Regions from separate parts of the Brevibacillus brevis NBRC 100599 genome, predicted to be linked through region 3. Evidence: riboswitches for the same ligand, from Rfam matches in the RefSeq annotation. Region 3 holds a riboswitch; each other region holds the start of a gene.
What was found. Region 3 has a riboswitch for lysine ahead of BBR47_RS08740 (aspartate kinase). Riboswitches for the same ligand answer to the same signal wherever they lie in the genome.

Region 1 (5,576 bases), 580 kb from region 3:
ACTTTCTCTGTTGGATTGGTTGTGGCCGCTTGCATTTTTTTGTAGGCTTCTGGGTCATACCGCTCCATCAGCTTGGATGGATTAACATAGTCGTTCGGCGCCCCTTGTGGTTTCTGCGGAAGCTCTACGTAACTGACACTGCCAGTTGCAGGGTCAACCTTTCGTGTTTTGGCAACGCCTGCGAGCAGATGGAGGGTATCCAAAAATTCAGCAGCATTTTTCTCATCAGCCATGTATTGGTCTGCCAAATATTTGCCTTGGGTTAAACCGACTTCTACCAAAGCAGCTCTTTCTTCATCGGTGTAGGTGGATTGGGAGTTGAAAAAGTTTTGCTCCAGGATGTGGTCAAAGGCTTTGCGAGCCTCGGGTGGCTTATCTGCGAAAATTTTATCCAAACGCTCATTAATCTCAGTGCTAAAGAAAAATTGGACGCTGTGATGTTCGATGGCATCAGCAGGTAGCTCGCGTGCTTTGTGTGAACGAAGGTCTACCGTATCGGGCTTGGGCAATCCCAGACTAGTTCCCGTCACCATTTTAGGTGCAGTTTGGCTAGTTGGGAGCTGGGGGGTTAGGTAGCGGGAATACGATTGGATTTGCATGTTCTACTCTCCTCACATGGATTCATGTTCAGTCGTGAAGGCAGGAGATCATGTTTACCTTTTATCAGATGACTAGTATGAGTTGTGAGAACGGAAGGAAACGGATCTCAATTGCTTCTTTTCTATACTATCGGCTATTGTGGGGCGGTTTTTAATAGGTTGGCAAATATGAAAAAGGACTCCCGTTCAGATAACGGAAGTCCGTATTTTTCTTCGATTATTTCGTGTGCTCATCCATGCTGAAGTCTACTTGTTCAAGAGGGACGACCTTGGTCTTTTGCGTGATTTTATAAGCGAGCCAAATGAATAGGAAGAGTGGCAGGCCAATGTAAGAGACCAGGACGCCATACCAGTCGACCGTTCCCCCGATGAATGCGGAGTAGTTTTGCCCAAAAATAACGATACAGCAAATGATGAAGGCAAAAATCGGTCCAAACGGGAACCACTTTGCCCGATAAGGCAATTCGCTTAAGTCTCGGCCCTGAGCGATAAACGCTTTGCGGAAGCGGTAGTGACTAATGGCAATTCCCAGCCAAGCGATGAAGCCTGACATACCGGACGCATTCAAAAGCCATACATACACTTCGCCATCCCCAAACAGAGAGGACAGAAAAGCAAGGGCGCCGATGAGCGCAGTCAAGATCAAGGCATTGATTGGTACACCGTTACTTGTTACTTTTGCGAACCATTTTGGTGCTTTTCCTTCCTTCGCCAAGTTCCACAGCATGCGTGTAGAGGCGTACATGCCAGAGTTACCAGCAGACAATACAGACGTGAGAATAACCGCGTTCATGACGGATGCTGCAAAAGCAAAACCGGCATTTTCAAATACTATCGTAAACGGACTGATCGCAATATCCGTAAGGTCGCCACTGATCAGATTTGGATTATCGTATGGAACCAGCAACCCGATGATCAAAATAGCGAGGATGTAGAAGAGCAGGATGCGCCAAAAAATTTGACGGATGGCCTTTGGAATATTGCGGGCAGGGTCTTCGCTTTCCCCAGCTGCTACACCAACCAGCTCTGTTCCTTGGAAAGAGAATCCGGCAATCATAAAGACACCGAGCAGGGCCATGAAGCCGCCATTGAATGGCGCGTCGCCTTTGGTGAAGTTTTGGAAGCCAACTGCTTGACCACCCATAATGCCAAAAATCATCAACACACCGACAATAATAAAGATGATAACCGTTACTACTTTAATCAAGGCGAACCAATATTCAGATTCTCCATAGGCTTTCACAGACAGGAGATTCAAGGCAAACAGCAATCCGAGGAACAAAGCGCTCCACACTATCGCTGGGGTATCCGGGAACCAATATTTCATAATGAGTGCAGAAGCTGACAGCTCGACGGCAATGGTAATCGCCCAGTTGTACCAGTAGTTCCAACCGAGAGCAAAGCCGAGAGATGGATCGACGAACCGTGTGGCATACGTCGAAAACGAACCGGAAACAGGCATAAAGGCTGCCATTTCACCCAAGCTGGTCATTAAAAAGTAAACCATGATACTAATAGCGAGATAGGCGACTAAAGCTCCACCTGGTCCGGCGGAATGAATCGAGCCTCCACTCGCGAGAAACAATCCCGTCCCAATCGAGCCGCCGATGGCGATCATCGTCAGGTGTCGGGCTTTCAAACCACGTTGCAATTGATTTTGTGACATAAGCTACTTGCACGACCTTTCTTGATTTTTGAGAAGGAAGGTCGGAAATTAAAAAACCGCCATAGCCAAAAAAATGGCATAGGGCGGTATCATCCAATCCCCACCAAGCCTTCACTGAAGATAGCTCACCACGTTTGCTTGGCATGCAAACGTGACAGTTCTGCCCCTTTCGAGTACAGCCCCAACCCAATCGCACAGAGACGCGATATGAGCTTCGGCGGATTTTCCTTACCTGGAGTCATTGATTTTCTCTGAATCTCGTACAGGATGATATAAAAGCCGCGACCTCTATCCCCACCGTGAAAGATGAGGATAACATGTATGAAATTATGTGATTTAACAACTATAAAGGATTGTTCGGGATTAATCAATGTGAAATTTTGTTATTCAAATGAGCGTCTGGTGGGCCAGGAGCCTTGCAGCTTGCGAACTTGGACGATTTGTCCCGTATGAAACGCATCATGCAAGACAAGACTCATTACGTTTTGGTAAATGGGTGTATAGGTAGCCATCTGGTTTAACTCTTCATCCGTCAGCAAGGAAAGCTGTTCATGAATGTGGCGGTGGACGCTTTCCATTTTCAAGAGGGTAGCTTGCCAAGCGTCTTCGTCAGCGGGACCACCGGATGGGGTGAAGGTATCATCGTTCGTCTCCGCGGAGCCAGGGAATTCGGTGCCCAAAAGACGATGCAAGAGGCGTTCTTTGTAATAAAGAAGGTGGCTGACGTTTTCCCAGATGGTGTTGGCTGCTTCTCCCACAGGGCGCCAGCTAGCCTCCGCTGCTGATATCCCGGAAAGCGCTTCTTTTAGGGGTGGATACCAGTCTTCCTTGTCATACGCACATTCCCATCCGTGCAAAAGCAATTCCTTCCGATTCATACGCTTCCTCCTCGTCTGTGAAACAGATTGATGAAACGCTATAATAGCAATAAGAAATGAAATTGTAACTGGTTAATCTAGTTACGGTGGTTACGAATAAAGATTACCATATCCTGTATGGTCATACAAGAGGGAAAAATGAAGGGTTTCGTCAGGAGAGTGGATGACATGGACTGGCTTTGTATCGATTTTTTAAATAGTGATTGGCGGGATTGGCGCGGTTCTGGTCGTTGGGAAAATCGCCTAGAGAACCAGGAATGGCTGTCATCCTTTTTGCAAACATACAACCTAACCGCTCCGCTGCCGATGAATGAGGCGTATGCCGCGTCTCTTTTGCAATTGCGGGAGCGTTTGAGACGTATGCTGGAAGCCGTTGTCCGTGGAGACCGATTCCAAGAGGAGGACCTTGCGGAATTGAACAAAGTGTTGGCTCTCGCCCCTTTTCATATACAGGTGTTGTATGTGGATGAGGAGGGCGGCTACAGGCAAAAGCAATCCAGTCAAGCAGAGGGATGGCCCCTCGTCATGGCACAAATTGCGGCTTCTTTCGCGGAGCTGCTTGCCCCGCAGCATCTGGAGCGAATCAAAATATGTGACAACGAGGATTGCCGCTGGGTGTTTTATGATGAAAGCCGCAACCGGGTGCGCCGCTGGTGCGATGACAAAATGTGCGGAAACCTGATGAAGGTGCGCCGTTTTCGTGAGCGGAAAAAGGAGAAAGGGTGATGCGCATAGGCTCACCCTTTTTATCTGTTCGTTATGAAGCTGGGGTCAATTGGATCAGCTGAGGGTAGATGGTCGAGCCCGCTGCTACGATGCCTGTGCTTTTCCAGCAAAAATCATTCCCCTGTGTATCCGTAATTTTGCCTCCGGCTTCCTGGACCAGAAGGGCACCAGCCAGCCAATCATACACCCCTTCACCGTATTCCCAGTAACCGTCGAGTCGTCCGCACGCCACATAGGCCAGATGGAGTGATACCGCGCCTTGCATGCGGATGGCAAAAGCTTCTGGCATCACTCGCGTCAAGGAATTCGCTGTATACTTTCCGACCAAGAGGTTCATCGGCTCAGAGGAAGCAAAGAGCGTCCCTAGAATGCACTCACTCAGAAGCGATTTGGATGAGGTACTAATTTTTTGTCCGTTTAAAAAAGCTCCACGCCCGTCAATTGCTGTAAATAGTTCATCACGGCATGGATCATAGACAAAAGAAACAACCGTGCGTCCTCCGTCAATCAGGCAGAGGGAAGTAGCCCACATCGGCATTTTTTGTAGAAAGTGAACGGCTCCATCGATTGCATCTATCACCCAATAAGGACTTGTGAATTCAGGCTTTTCCTGTGCACCCAGATCGAATTCGGCGTCAGAGAATTGATAGGTGGGGAACCGCTCGGATAATGAGCGCTTTAATCGAGCTTCAACCACGGGATTCACCTCTTCAAAGCGTTTAGCCATTGCTTCCTTGCTGTGGCAGGGCGCGCCTTTTTCAAATTCCACTAGCAGCTCCATTCCAGCACTTCTTACCAGTTCCTCGCAAAATTGCACATCTTGTAGATTCATAACAATTCCCATCCCTTCTCTTTTTTGGTGAAAATTAGGTAGTATGTTTGAATACTACTATATAAAAATCAGCTCGTCAACACCACGGAAATATCGAGATTCACAATTTATGCACATGTGCAGCGTGTTTGAGACATAATAAGTAGCATCATACATAGGGGCGGAAACGAGGTGGGCAGGATGAGTCAAGCGCGTAAAAAATGGTTCCAGGCACTCGTATTGGTGACACTTGCAGCGATTTGTCTGGCTATATGGTATTTGCAGCCATATCAGCCCGATCAGGCAGCACTAACGGCCATGCAAGGCGGTGAAGGGATAACAGTCATGGATACGAATGACTGGATTATCTTCCAAGGCGGGGAGTCACGCGAACCGGGACTCATCTTATATCCGGGAGCACTCGTCAAACCGGAGAGCTATGCACCGATTGCCCGTTCCTTGGCAGGCTCCGGCTACCATGTTTTTCTCGCACGAATGCCGCTGAATTTGGCTGTAAGTGATATGACGAGAGCGACACAAGTATTAAAGGCGTATCCGAATAAAACGTTTGTCATCGGAGGACATTCACTCGGTGGTACTATGGCAGCTCAATTCGCAGCAAACCACCCGGACAGAATCAACGGCGTGTTTTTACTGGGAGCGTATCCAAACAGTCAGGGGAACCTAAAGAAGGTGAATTTGCCTGTGCTGTCTTTGCTCGGGTCTCGCGACGGTGTGATTAATATGGAAAGGTTTGAGGAGAGCAAGCAATATTTGCCGGAGCGTACGGTGTACATGACGATAGAAGGGGGAAACCACTCCCAGTTCGGAAGCTATGGATCGCAGGAGGGTGACAAGCCCGCTGCCATTACTCCGCAAGAGCAGTGGCAGCAAAC
Region 2 (5,576 bases), 2.3 Mb from region 3:
CAGTAGTGCTCCCCACCCCTGCTGCTACAGTCAACGCCAACAAGGCCGAAAACCATGCTTTTTTCATGTCAATAATCCTCCTGTATGTGTGCGCGGCAGCGCTTGTTTTTCCGGAATTTCTTCTCCCTAGTTTATACGTTTGGAAAAGGAAATAGTTGTGCTGCCCTGATAAGTTTTTTCAACAATATCCACATTATCCACAAGCACAAAAACCTTAGGAAGAAAGACTTATACACAGAGATGTTAGTAACTACTTCTTACTCTTGACCAAAATACAGCTGGGAATGACACAGCAAAAAGAGCGGCTATCCAGCCACTCTTTTTTTGCTCCTGACACCTGCTACTCCTGTTGAGAAAGCCAAGTAAAATACCGGGAGACCAGTCGAATAGCAACCTCGATCGCGTCTTCATTGGGCTCAATTTTGGAATGGTGCAAGCCGTATGGCGTTTGCACACCCAGCCAGAATAAAAAGCCGGGGATTTCTTTCAAAAAGTACCCGAAGTCTTCTCCGGTCATAGCTTCCTTGCAGGTGATGAGAGTTACATCATCACATTGCTCCTGTACCCATTGCATGAAGTCTGTCGTTAGCTGCTCCTCGTTGTAAACCTGGCAGTAGCCAACGCCATAGTCAATCGTTGCCTGGCAATCAAAGCCTATTTCCACTCCCTTTACGAGAGATTCAATGCGGCTTTTGACAAGTGCCATCGATTCCATCGAAAAGGTTCGGATCGTCCCTTCTAGCCTGGACTTCTCCGCGATAATGTTTTGCTTCGTCCCGCTCTCCAGCTTGCCAATCGTTACGACGGCAGAATCCAATGGATCGATATTGCGCGAAATAATCGATTGAAGCTGTGTCACCAGATGGCTTCCTGCAACCACCATGTCATTCGCCTTGTGAGGGAAGGCTGCATGCCCCCCTTTGCCGACCAGATCAATGTACAACTCAGAAGTGTTGGCAAACAAAATTCCTGGCTTTGTTGCAATTTGACCAACCGGATATTCTGGCGCGATATGCAGGGCAAAAATGCAGTCCGGTCGCCACTCTGCAAACTCTTCACTTTCCATCATCGGCCAAGCACCGCCAGGGCCTTCTTCTGCCGGCTGGAAGAGGAACAGCAAATCATCTGCGATCGAATGCTCAGTAAAATGCGTCAGGAGGCCAAGAGCGATTGCCATATGCATGTCATGGCCGCAAGCATGCATATACCCTTCATGAAGCGATCGAAACGGATAGGACGTTTCCTCTACGATCGGTAGGCCATCCATATCCGTCCGCCAGGCAATTAGTCGTTTTGGCTTTGTTCCTGCCAGCTTGACCAAAATGCCTGTCCGCCACGTTTTGATCTCGATTCGCTCCTGAGGCAGCTTTTTCAAATAATCGAGCAAGTATTGTTGCGTCTTCACTTCCGCGAAGCCTGGCTCCGGTATTTGGTGCAAATCTCGGCGAATTTGTGTAAACAAGGAAGTCGTCATGGTCTACGCCTCCTTTTTCGAACCTGTTCTTGCTGTTAATTGCTCTTCAAACACAGCAAGGAAACGGTCGACATCGGCTTTTGTCAACGTCAGTGGCGGAAGCAGACGAACAATCGTTTTCTGCGTCACGTCTACAAGGATTCCTTCGTCAAGCAATGCTTGCTGCAAGTGGCTTACCTCTTCCGGGGTGGAAGAGAGCGGAATTCCAACCATCAAGCCTTTTCCGCGAAGAGATTGCAGTTGATCTGGAAGACGCGTTCGCAACGCTTCCAAACCCGACCACAGGTACGCAATCACTTCTTCTACATGAGGGATGAAGGCTGGATTAAGCAATTCGTCCAACACGACATTCCCCAGGGCAGCAGACAATGGCGATGGTGCAAATGTCGTTCCGTGATCCCCCGGTTTGAACTGGTTCATCAGCTTTGGACCAGCGATGACACCGCCGAGTGGAAGCCCTCCCCCTATGCCTTTGGCGAATAGGATGAGATCTGGCGTTACGCCTGCATGCTCATAAGCAAACAGCTTTCCTGTTCTGCCCATTCCTGTCTGGATTTCGTCCATGACAAAGAGCATGCCTTCTTGTTCACAGATGGCAGCTACCTCTCGCAAGAACGCTTCTGTTAGTGGTACGACACCGCCGGAACCCAAGACTGGCTCCATAAGGACCGCAGCGGGTCTTGCCTCCTGGCAAATCGCTCGCAATCCTGCCGTGTCCTCCACATCCAGTTCATAAACAGGAAAAGCTGGCTGAGGAAAGTCTTGATAGACGTGAGCCTGCCTCGTCAGACGTACTGCTCCAAGTGTTCGCCCGTGAAAGCTGTTGCGTAAAACAACGATGCCTTCACGACCTGCTCCCTCGTTTTTCGTCCATTTATGAATCAGCTTGATCGCAGACTCTGTGGCCTCCGCACCAGAGTTGGTGAAAAACACCTTACCGCTGATGCTGTTCGCAACCAAACGCTCCGCTAATCGAATAGCCGGCTTGTTTAAAAATACATTGGAAATATGCAAGAAGCGCTCTCCCTGCTCACGCAGAGCCTGTACAATGCGCGGATGAGAATGCCCCAAAACGTTTACCGCGAGTCCAGTAAACAAGTCGAGATAACTCTTCCCATTCGTATCGTACAAGTAATTTCCTTCGCCTTTCTCTATGGCAATCGGAATTCTTTTATAAGAGGAGACGATATATTGTTCATCGAGCGAACGCCAGTCCATGTGCACTCTCTCCCTTACAGCTGACGTAGCTCCTGCTTGATCTCTGTCTTGGAACGAGTTTTTTCATCGATTTGCTTGATCACACGTGCAGGTGTTCCCGCAACTACTACGTATGGAGGTACATCTTCAATGACGACAGCACCTGCTGCAACAACAGCACCTTTTCCTACGCGTACACCTTCCAGAATGACAGCATTTGCTCCGATGACAACATCATCCTCGACAACAACTGGCTGTGCAGACGGCGGCTCGATAACGCCTGCGATAACCGATCCAGCACCGATGTGGCAGTTTTTCCCGATGGTTCCACGTCCACCTACTACAACATTCATATCAATCATCGTACCTTCACCGATCACTGCACCGATGTTAATGGAAGCACCCATCATGATGACCGCATTGTTACCGATTGTCACTTGGTCACGGATAATTGCGCCTGGCTCAATACGCGCTTGAATCCCTTTTGTATCCAGCAATGGAATAGCGGAGTTGCGACGATCGCTTTCTACTACATAATCTTCAATTTTGTCTGCGTTAGCAGCGAGTACTGGCTCAATCTCTTTCCACTCACCAAAAACAACACCAGTCGGACCAGTAATGAAGGCTTTGGAGCTCGCACCAAAGTCGATTCCTTCCAGGTTCCCTTTCACATATACCTTCACAGGTGTTTTCTTTTCGCTTTTTTGAATAAACGCGATAATTTCGTTAGCATCCATCATGTTCATTGTTACATCCTCCTCAAAATAACAGCATGGTAAATCAAAAAAAGCAATGAGTGCATTCGCTATCTCATTGCTTTTGATACTACGTAAGCAAATCATAAATAGCGCTCCACAAAAAGATGTAAGGTCCCTTGTGACAGGATGTTCATTTTTCATGAAACACCCCAGCCTGTGCTACGTAGGGGCATAGCATAAGCTTCGGCGCTTTAGCCTTTCTTCCTTCTCCTGCCCCCTGGCAGATTACGAAAAGGCTTACTCTTCTTCGGCGCACCTCTATTTAGTGTACATTATATTAATTTTATTTAACTCTACCAAAATCAATGAAACGTGGCAAGATGAAAAAAGTTATTGACAACGATTCTCATTTTCATTAATTTTATTTGTGAGAATGATACTCATTATCTAACTGGAGGTTTTACGTTTTATGAGCATTTTGATGGTATACGCGAGCATGACAGGGAATACACAGGAAATTGCTGAAGCAATTGCAGAAGGTATTCGTTCAACTGGTGCTGAGCTGGAGATAAAAGAAGTAATGGACGCGAATGCAAAAGAACTCGAGGCTTACGACGGAATCTTGCTTGGTGCCTACACATGGGGCGATGGCGAACTTCCAGATGAATGCCTGGATTTCTATGAGGAGATGGACGATATTGACCTTAGTGGGAAAAAGGTTGTTGCTTTTGGCTCTTGCGATTCCGCTTACGAGCATGTCGGTGCAGCTGTTGATATTTTGCTGAAAAAGGCGAGTGAGCGTGGCGCAGAAACTCCTCTGGAAGGTTTGAAAATCGAGCTTTCTCCTACAGCAAAAGAAGTGGAAACTTGCAAAGCATTCGGGGTATCGTTTGCTGAATTGCTCGGCTAATCGATGTTTCCCAAATACTCTGGCACATGCTATACTATCAATCCAACTTTTTAAGGAGGATTGATCTCATGCCACTACATACAGACGAGATTCTGTTACGGCCTCTCCACCAACAAGACGCAGCCGAGCTCCTAGAGCTTCGGCTGCGTAATCATGAATTTCTCCAACCATTTGAACCGATCCGCCCCGCTTCATTTCTGACCCTTCCAGCACAGCAAGAACAGATTTCACAAGCACAGAATGATTTTGAACGTGGTACTGCCTATGCTTTTGGTGTATTCTCCCGGGAATCTGAAAAGATGATTGGACGTGTAGCGTTGTCGAATGTCGCACGCGGCGCATGGCAAAATGCGACGATTGGCTACTTCATGGATCAGACCTGCAATGGCAAAGGCTATACAACACTAGCTGTAAATCTTGCCCTTCGCTTTGCTTTAACGGATATTGGGCTACACAGGGTACAAGCGGCTGTCATGCCTCGCAACCAAGCTTCCATTCGTGTCTTGGAAAAAAACCGTTTTCGCCAGGAGGGGCTATCGTTACGCTATTTGCAAATTAACGGTGTATGGGAGGACCATCTCATCTACGCTCTTACTGCTGAGGAGTGGTCTGTGTAATCTCCATGCTCTTTTCAATCTCGCGCAGCCGCTCCAGGATGCGCCGTTTGCGGTACAGCATCATCCCCGCTTCGGCGACATCCTTTACAGTTGAGCGATTCAAATACGCTCCGAACAAAATACCCGCGATAGGCACCATTTGAAATAACTTTTTCCACCCGAAGTTTTCTGTGTACGTAACCACGACTTCACGCCATCCCTGCAATTGTGCCATTACCTCTCTCTGCGCACTTGGTTCATCAAAGCGGGAGAGCTCAGCGAGTATCGCTTTTTTCCCTACGATGTCTGATGAAGCAAATTGCAAGCATTTGACGACAAACAGCCGCTCCCTCTTCTCTTCCGGTCGATAGCCATAGGCAAGCGCCATCTCTTGTAATACTTTTAGGGATGTCCCCATCAATAGCGGGATATCGATCGCAAGGGTAAATATCCCCCCGAAGCCAGTCGTCGCACCTTGTACCGTGGCAAAATTCGCACGTGAATCCTTCAGCTCCATTGCGACATCATTCATGATTGTAAGCGGTACAGCAGCAATCTCCTCCTTGCCAATTACAGAAGAACCGTATCCCTCTAAGCGTTTGTCAAACCACTTGTATATGGATTCATCCTGCACCAAATAAGTCCCACCTGTCTCGAGAAAGGCTGCCATTTCATCTACGGCTTTTCCCAGCTTCTCCTGA
Region 3 (5,576 bases):
CGTCCATACACGACCACCCTCACCACGAGCAGACTCGGACATCAGACGCAGCTTGTCGTCGCCCGGGATTGCAGTTGGGTGAATTTGGATCATCTCACCATTGGAGTAGATAACCCCTTGTTGGTACGCCGCAGATGCTGCTGTACCAGTATTGATAATCGAGTTCGTCGATTTACCGAAGATGATACCAGGTCCGCCTGTTGCCAAAATAACGGCATCCGCACGGAAGGATTGAATTTCACCGGAACGCATGTTCTGTGCAGTAATCCCGCGACAGGTTCCTGTATCGTCCAAAACGGCTCCGAGGAAATCCCAATATTCGTACTTGGTTACCAGACCTTCAGCTTCATAACGGCGTACTTGTTCGTCCAATGCGTACAAAAGCTGTTGTCCAGTTGTCGCACCCGCAAAAGCGGTACGGTGATGCTTGGTTCCCCCGAAACGACGGAAGTCCAACAGACCTTCTGGCGTACGGTTAAACATAACGCCCATACGGTCCAACATATAGATGATGCCAGGTGCTGCATCGCACATTGCTTTAACTGGCGGTTGGTTTGCCAAGAAGTCTCCGCCATATACTGTATCGTCGAAGTGCTCCCATGTGGAGTCGCCTTCCCCTTTGGTATTTACCGCTCCGTTAATACCGCCCTGCGCACAGACAGAGTGGGAACGTTTTACCGGAACCAGGGAGAACAGCTGAACAGGAACGCCTTTTTCTGCTGCTTTGATGGTAGCCATCAAGCCGGCCAAACCTCCACCGACAATGATCAGTTTACCTTTTGCCATGTGTTTTGTCCCCCTATCCCTACAAAATGAAAGCCGACATCGCACGCAAGCCGATGAAGGTTACAATTACGAATACGCCCAAAGTCAGGAATGTTGCAATGCGCTGGGAACGCGGCCCAACTGTAATTCCCCAGTGAACCAGGAACGACCACAGTCCGTTGGAGAAGTGGAAAGTCGTGCTAATAATCCCGATAGTGTAGAATACGATCATTGCAGGACTGCTCAAAATGTTTGCCATCATGTCAAAATCCACGTGTGCACCCATTGCTTTTTGGATACGGGTTTCCCAAACGTGCCAAACGATAAAAATGAGGGTAATGACTCCTGTAACACGTTGCCACAAGAACATTTGGTTTCGGAAGTAGCCGAAGTTCCCTACGTTTTGCTTTGCTTGGAACGCAATGTAGATACCGTAAATAGCGTGAAACAGGATCGGGAGGTAGATGAAAACAAATTCAAGCACCAATACGAATGGAACATTTTCAATCAAACCAACTGTTTGATTAAAAGCTTCGGCTCCACGGGTCGCTTGGTAGTTAGCTGTCAAGTGAAACAGCAGGAAGAGCCCGATCGGAAACAAACCAAGAAGTGAGTGGAGCTTGTGACTGAGAAAGCTATGGCCTTTCGCCATACAATGGTCCCCCTTTCAATGTATGTAACTCTCAATTTTGTGAAAAACGTCAAGCATCACCGCAAGCGGTCCAAAACGGCTTCGACCGTTTTGATAGACCTTTCCCCAATATCCTAACCCATTGCCTCACCCATTAGACATAGCAAAACCACCACGATCATTTTATGAACGGGATCTTGACGCTGTTCACAAAATGACTGCGTTCACTAGATCAAATGAATTTGTCGGAATGTGTCAAAATACGAGAAAAAGTTGGGCAAAACTATGACCAAATCCAATTGTACTCTTGTCGACACAGAGCGTCAAGACAATCAATGTACTAAATACATTGATAGAATAACTTTGTTTAGTCCAGCTATTTTTTCTATTCCGATGTCATGAATGCGTGTCCCTCCTCATAATCTAGTAAAGACAGGAGGGAAGCACATATGAAAGAGAAGGATCAGCTTGCAGCACTATTGCCGCCAGAGACCATTCCCTATGCAGAGAGAATGAATATGCCCTATCTTGGCTATCATCTTCTACGCGAAACGCTTACTAGCACCCTGCTAGGCGATAGTGAAAACCATATTCTCTATTGGATAGGAAAAAATATGGGTCGCCAAATCCCCATTCAATCTGCAACAGGCCCGATTATGCCTTTTATTCGGCTTGGATTAGGTCAGCTAGACGTCCTCGAGGAGAACGAGCAAACGATCGTCTATTCACTCAATCATTCCATTTTTAGCTATCAGTCTATAGAAAGACTAGGTTGCAGTCTTTCCTTTGAAGCCGGGATCATCGCAGGTATGATTGAGCAGTGGAAAGAAAAAGAAGCGTTCAGCAAAATCGAAATGGAAAGCCCTTCAGACATACGCATCTCTGTACAAGTGGCGTCATGAACAAAATGCCCCCTCTACCTATAAGAAGGGAGAGGGAGCATCTATCTTTTTATACTCCGTGCACAACCGCGGTTTCCTCAACATCCAGACCATAGGCCGAATGAAGACTGCGAACAGCCAGCTCTGTCAAAGCTGCTGGAATGACGCAAGAAACCTTGATATCAGAAGTTGATACCATTTTAATAGAAATTTCTTTTTCTGCCAGAACGCGGAACATTTCGGCAGCTACCCCTGGATTGTTGATCATTCCAGAGCCGACAATGGATACTTTGGTCAAGCTTTCCTCGAAATCGACTTTTTCAAAGCCAAGCTCTTCTTTGTTTCTGTCCAGCGTATCCAGTGCTTTTTTCAGGTCATCCGCTGCAACTGTAAAAGAAATATTTGTAACAGTAGCATCATAAGAGCTTTGGATAATAATATCGACGTTCACCTGATTGTCCGCCAGCGTATTGAACAGACGGGAGAGTGTCCCGACCTTGGCAGGCATGCCGACAACCGTGATTTTGGCTACATCTTCATCGTGTGCAACTCCACTTACTACTCTTCCTGTTTCCATGTTGGCAACCTCCTCAACGTACGTACCATCTTCGGCAGTAAAGCTAGAGCGGACGACCAGCCTTACCTTGTATTTTTTCGCAGCCTCAACTGACCTAGGATGAAGAACCCCTGCACCGAGGTTCGCCAGCTCCAGCATCTCATCATACGAGATCGTATCCAGCTTGCTCGCAGCTGGAACCATTCGCGGATCAGCTGTATAAACCCCGGACACGTCCGTAAAGATTTCGCATTTCTCAGCGTTCAAGCTGGCTGCGAGTGTAACCGCAGATGTATCCGATCCACCGCGGCCGAGCGTCGTAATTTCCCCTTCGTCACTGATCCCTTGGAATCCTGCCACGATCACCACACGACCACGACCGAGCTCGGATTGAATCCGCTCTGGATCAATCTGCTTGATCCGTGCTCTTCCGTGAATCGCCTCTGTGGTGATTCCAGCTTGCCAGCCCGTAAGAGAAATGGCATCGTAGCCTTTTGTATGCAAGGCCATCGACAAAAGCGCGATCGATACCTGCTCCCCCGTGGTCAGCAGCATATCCATTTCACGCTCGGATGGGTATGCGCTAATCTGCTTGGCCATGTCTACCAACACGTCAGTAGATTTCCCCATTGCAGAAACAACAACTACCACATCATGCCCTTCCTCTTTATAGCTGATAATTCGATCCGCAACTCGTAAAATTCGCTCAATGGTACCTACAGAGGTGCCTCCGTATTTCTGCACGATCAACCCCATGCGGCTTCTCTCCCTTTTTCTCATATCCAATATTGGTATTTATCTCGTATCGTATGGTTTTTCACTATTCTCTCTATAAGGAAAAGTCTTGCATTTTTATTTTACAAAAAAGGCACCGACAAGGAATAAGACCTGCCGCTGCCTACTGTTTCGACATACCGGTTCCTCCCTCCCAATACACGCGGACAACGAAGATTGACAGTTATCACCATCAAAACTCACATTGACACACCGTGAGATAGCTCTCCATCTGACAATTGGTCATTGTGCAGATGACAGTCCTGCATTTGTTCAACGCAGACCCAGCATGGAGAAAAGCGGGTTTCCCTCCACACTTCGGCGAATTCCCCTTTCCCGACCCTTCACAGATACCCGATCTCAGGGTGGTACTCTTGGTTTTCGCGCCTCTACCTCACTCCATAATGGAAGTGAGGCTAACTATTCTGTTTGAATCGGATTATATCATGAGTCTAAAAATGGATCAATTCCTTTTTAAAGGTTGTTCCAAAAGCCACACTGGCTATGTGTCCAGCTTACGCAGATGCCCAATGATTTCTTTTGCCAGCTTGTCGCCGATTCCCAATTGGCGGAAGTCTTCAACGGTCGCCTCGCGCATTTTTTTCAACGAGCCAAAATGAGAGAACAACAGCTTGCGCCGCTTTTCACCAATACCCGGGATCTCATCCAACTGCGAGGAAAGCATTGTTTTTGTCCGGGATTGTCTGTGGAACGTAATAACAAAACGGTGGACTTCATCCTGGATACGCTGCAACAAATAAAACTCATAGCTATCACGTCTAAGATTTACAGGCTCTGGCGGATCTCCGTACATGAGCTGAGCAGTGCGGTGCTTCTCATCCTTCGCCAGACCACAGACAGGAATATAGAGACCTAGCTCGTTTTCCAGCACGTCCATAGCTGCACTGATTTGGCCTTTACCACCATCGATCACAATCAGGTCGGGCATTGGCTGGTTTTCTTTCAGCAGACGAGAGTAACGACGGCGAACAACTTCGCGCATGGAGCCGTAATCATCTGGTCCCTCTACGGTTTTGATCTTGAATTTGCGGTATTCCTTTTTATCAGGGCGGCCGTCTGTAAACACAATCATTGCAGACACTGGCTCTGTTCCCTGAATGTTGGAGTTGTCAAACGCTTCAATTCGATGAGGAACCGGAATCCCTAAAATGTGACCGAGATTGTGTACCGCTTGGACCGTACGAGCATCGTCCTTGGACATCAGCGCGAACTTCTCCTGCAAAGCAATACGGGCGTTCTCGGTAGCCATCTTCACGAGCTCATGCTTTTTGCCTCTTTTCGGAGCATGGACTTTGATGCCCAACCACTCAGCCAAAAGCTCTGGCTCACTCTCTTGCGGGAGCAGTATTTCTTTTGGCAGCGCATTTTGCTTGTCGTAGTAGAACTGGCTCACATAAGACATGAAGTCCTCGGTTTCGCTTCCATAGTATGGAAAGGAAGTCGTCTGACGCTCGATCATCTTCCCTTTTCGCATATAAAACACCTGGATGCACATCCAGCCTTTTTCCACGGCAAACCCGATAATGTCGCGGTCTATCGTATCGGTGAACGTGATCTTCTGCTTCTCCATTACGGCTTCGATGCTCTTGATCTGATCACGATATTCCTTAGCTCGTTCGAACTCCATGTTTTCTGCGGCTTGCAGCATTTTTTCCGTGAGGGTTTGCTTCATTTCCTCATGGCCACCATCGAGGAACTGGCTGATTTGATCCACCAAACGCTGGTTTTCCTCTGCCGATACCTCGTACACACAGGGCGCAAGACATTGTCCCAAATGGTAGTAAAGACAAACCTGCTTGGGCATATTGCGACATTTTCGCAACGGATAGAGTCGATCCAGCAGCTTCTTCACCTCGGAAGCATCTCCGGCATTCGGATAGGGCCCGAAATACTTGGCTTTATCTTTTAATACCTTACGGGTAATCTCCAGACGTGGCTGCGCCTCATT

Region 1: another riboswitch for lysine. It lies ahead of BBR47_RS05960 (amino acid permease); the one in region 3 lies ahead of BBR47_RS08740 (aspartate kinase).
Region 2: another riboswitch for lysine. It lies ahead of dapD (2,3,4,5-tetrahydropyridine-2,6-dicarboxylate N-acetyltransferase); the one in region 3 lies ahead of BBR47_RS08740 (aspartate kinase).

The regions. Positions count from the first base shown of each region.
Region 1 covers NC_012491.1:1,153,317-1,158,892, forward strand. The annotation lists gene BBR47_RS05955 (hypothetical protein) at 1-599, opposite strand, end outside; gene BBR47_RS05960 (amino acid permease) at 817-2,265, opposite strand; lysine riboswitch at 2,379-2,564, opposite strand; gene BBR47_RS05965 (DinB family protein) at 2,649-3,143, opposite strand; gene BBR47_RS05970 (CGNR zinc finger domain-containing protein) at 3,312-3,869, shown strand; gene BBR47_RS05975 (inositol monophosphatase family protein) at 3,901-4,701, opposite strand; gene BBR47_RS05980 (alpha/beta fold hydrolase) at 4,882-5,576, shown strand, end outside.
Region 2 covers NC_012491.1:4,086,146-4,091,721, forward strand. The annotation lists gene BBR47_RS19545 (hypothetical protein) at 1-67, opposite strand, end outside; gene BBR47_RS19550 (N-acetyldiaminopimelate deacetylase) at 341-1,474, opposite strand; gene BBR47_RS19555 (aspartate aminotransferase family protein) at 1,478-2,692, opposite strand; gene dapD (2,3,4,5-tetrahydropyridine-2,6-dicarboxylate N-acetyltransferase) at 2,707-3,417, opposite strand; lysine riboswitch at 3,509-3,698, opposite strand; gene BBR47_RS19565 (flavodoxin) at 3,839-4,279, shown strand; gene BBR47_RS19570 (GNAT family N-acetyltransferase) at 4,348-4,896, shown strand; gene BBR47_RS19575 (EcsC family protein) at 4,871-5,576, opposite strand, start outside.
Region 3 covers NC_012491.1:1,736,954-1,742,529, reverse strand. The annotation lists gene sdhA (succinate dehydrogenase flavoprotein subunit) at 1-786, opposite strand, end outside; gene BBR47_RS08750 (succinate dehydrogenase cytochrome b558 subunit) at 806-1,417, opposite strand; gene BBR47_RS08745 (YslB family protein) at 1,846-2,298, shown strand; gene BBR47_RS08740 (aspartate kinase) at 2,348-3,589, opposite strand; lysine riboswitch at 3,821-4,007, opposite strand; gene uvrC (excinuclease ABC subunit UvrC) at 4,110-5,576, opposite strand, start outside.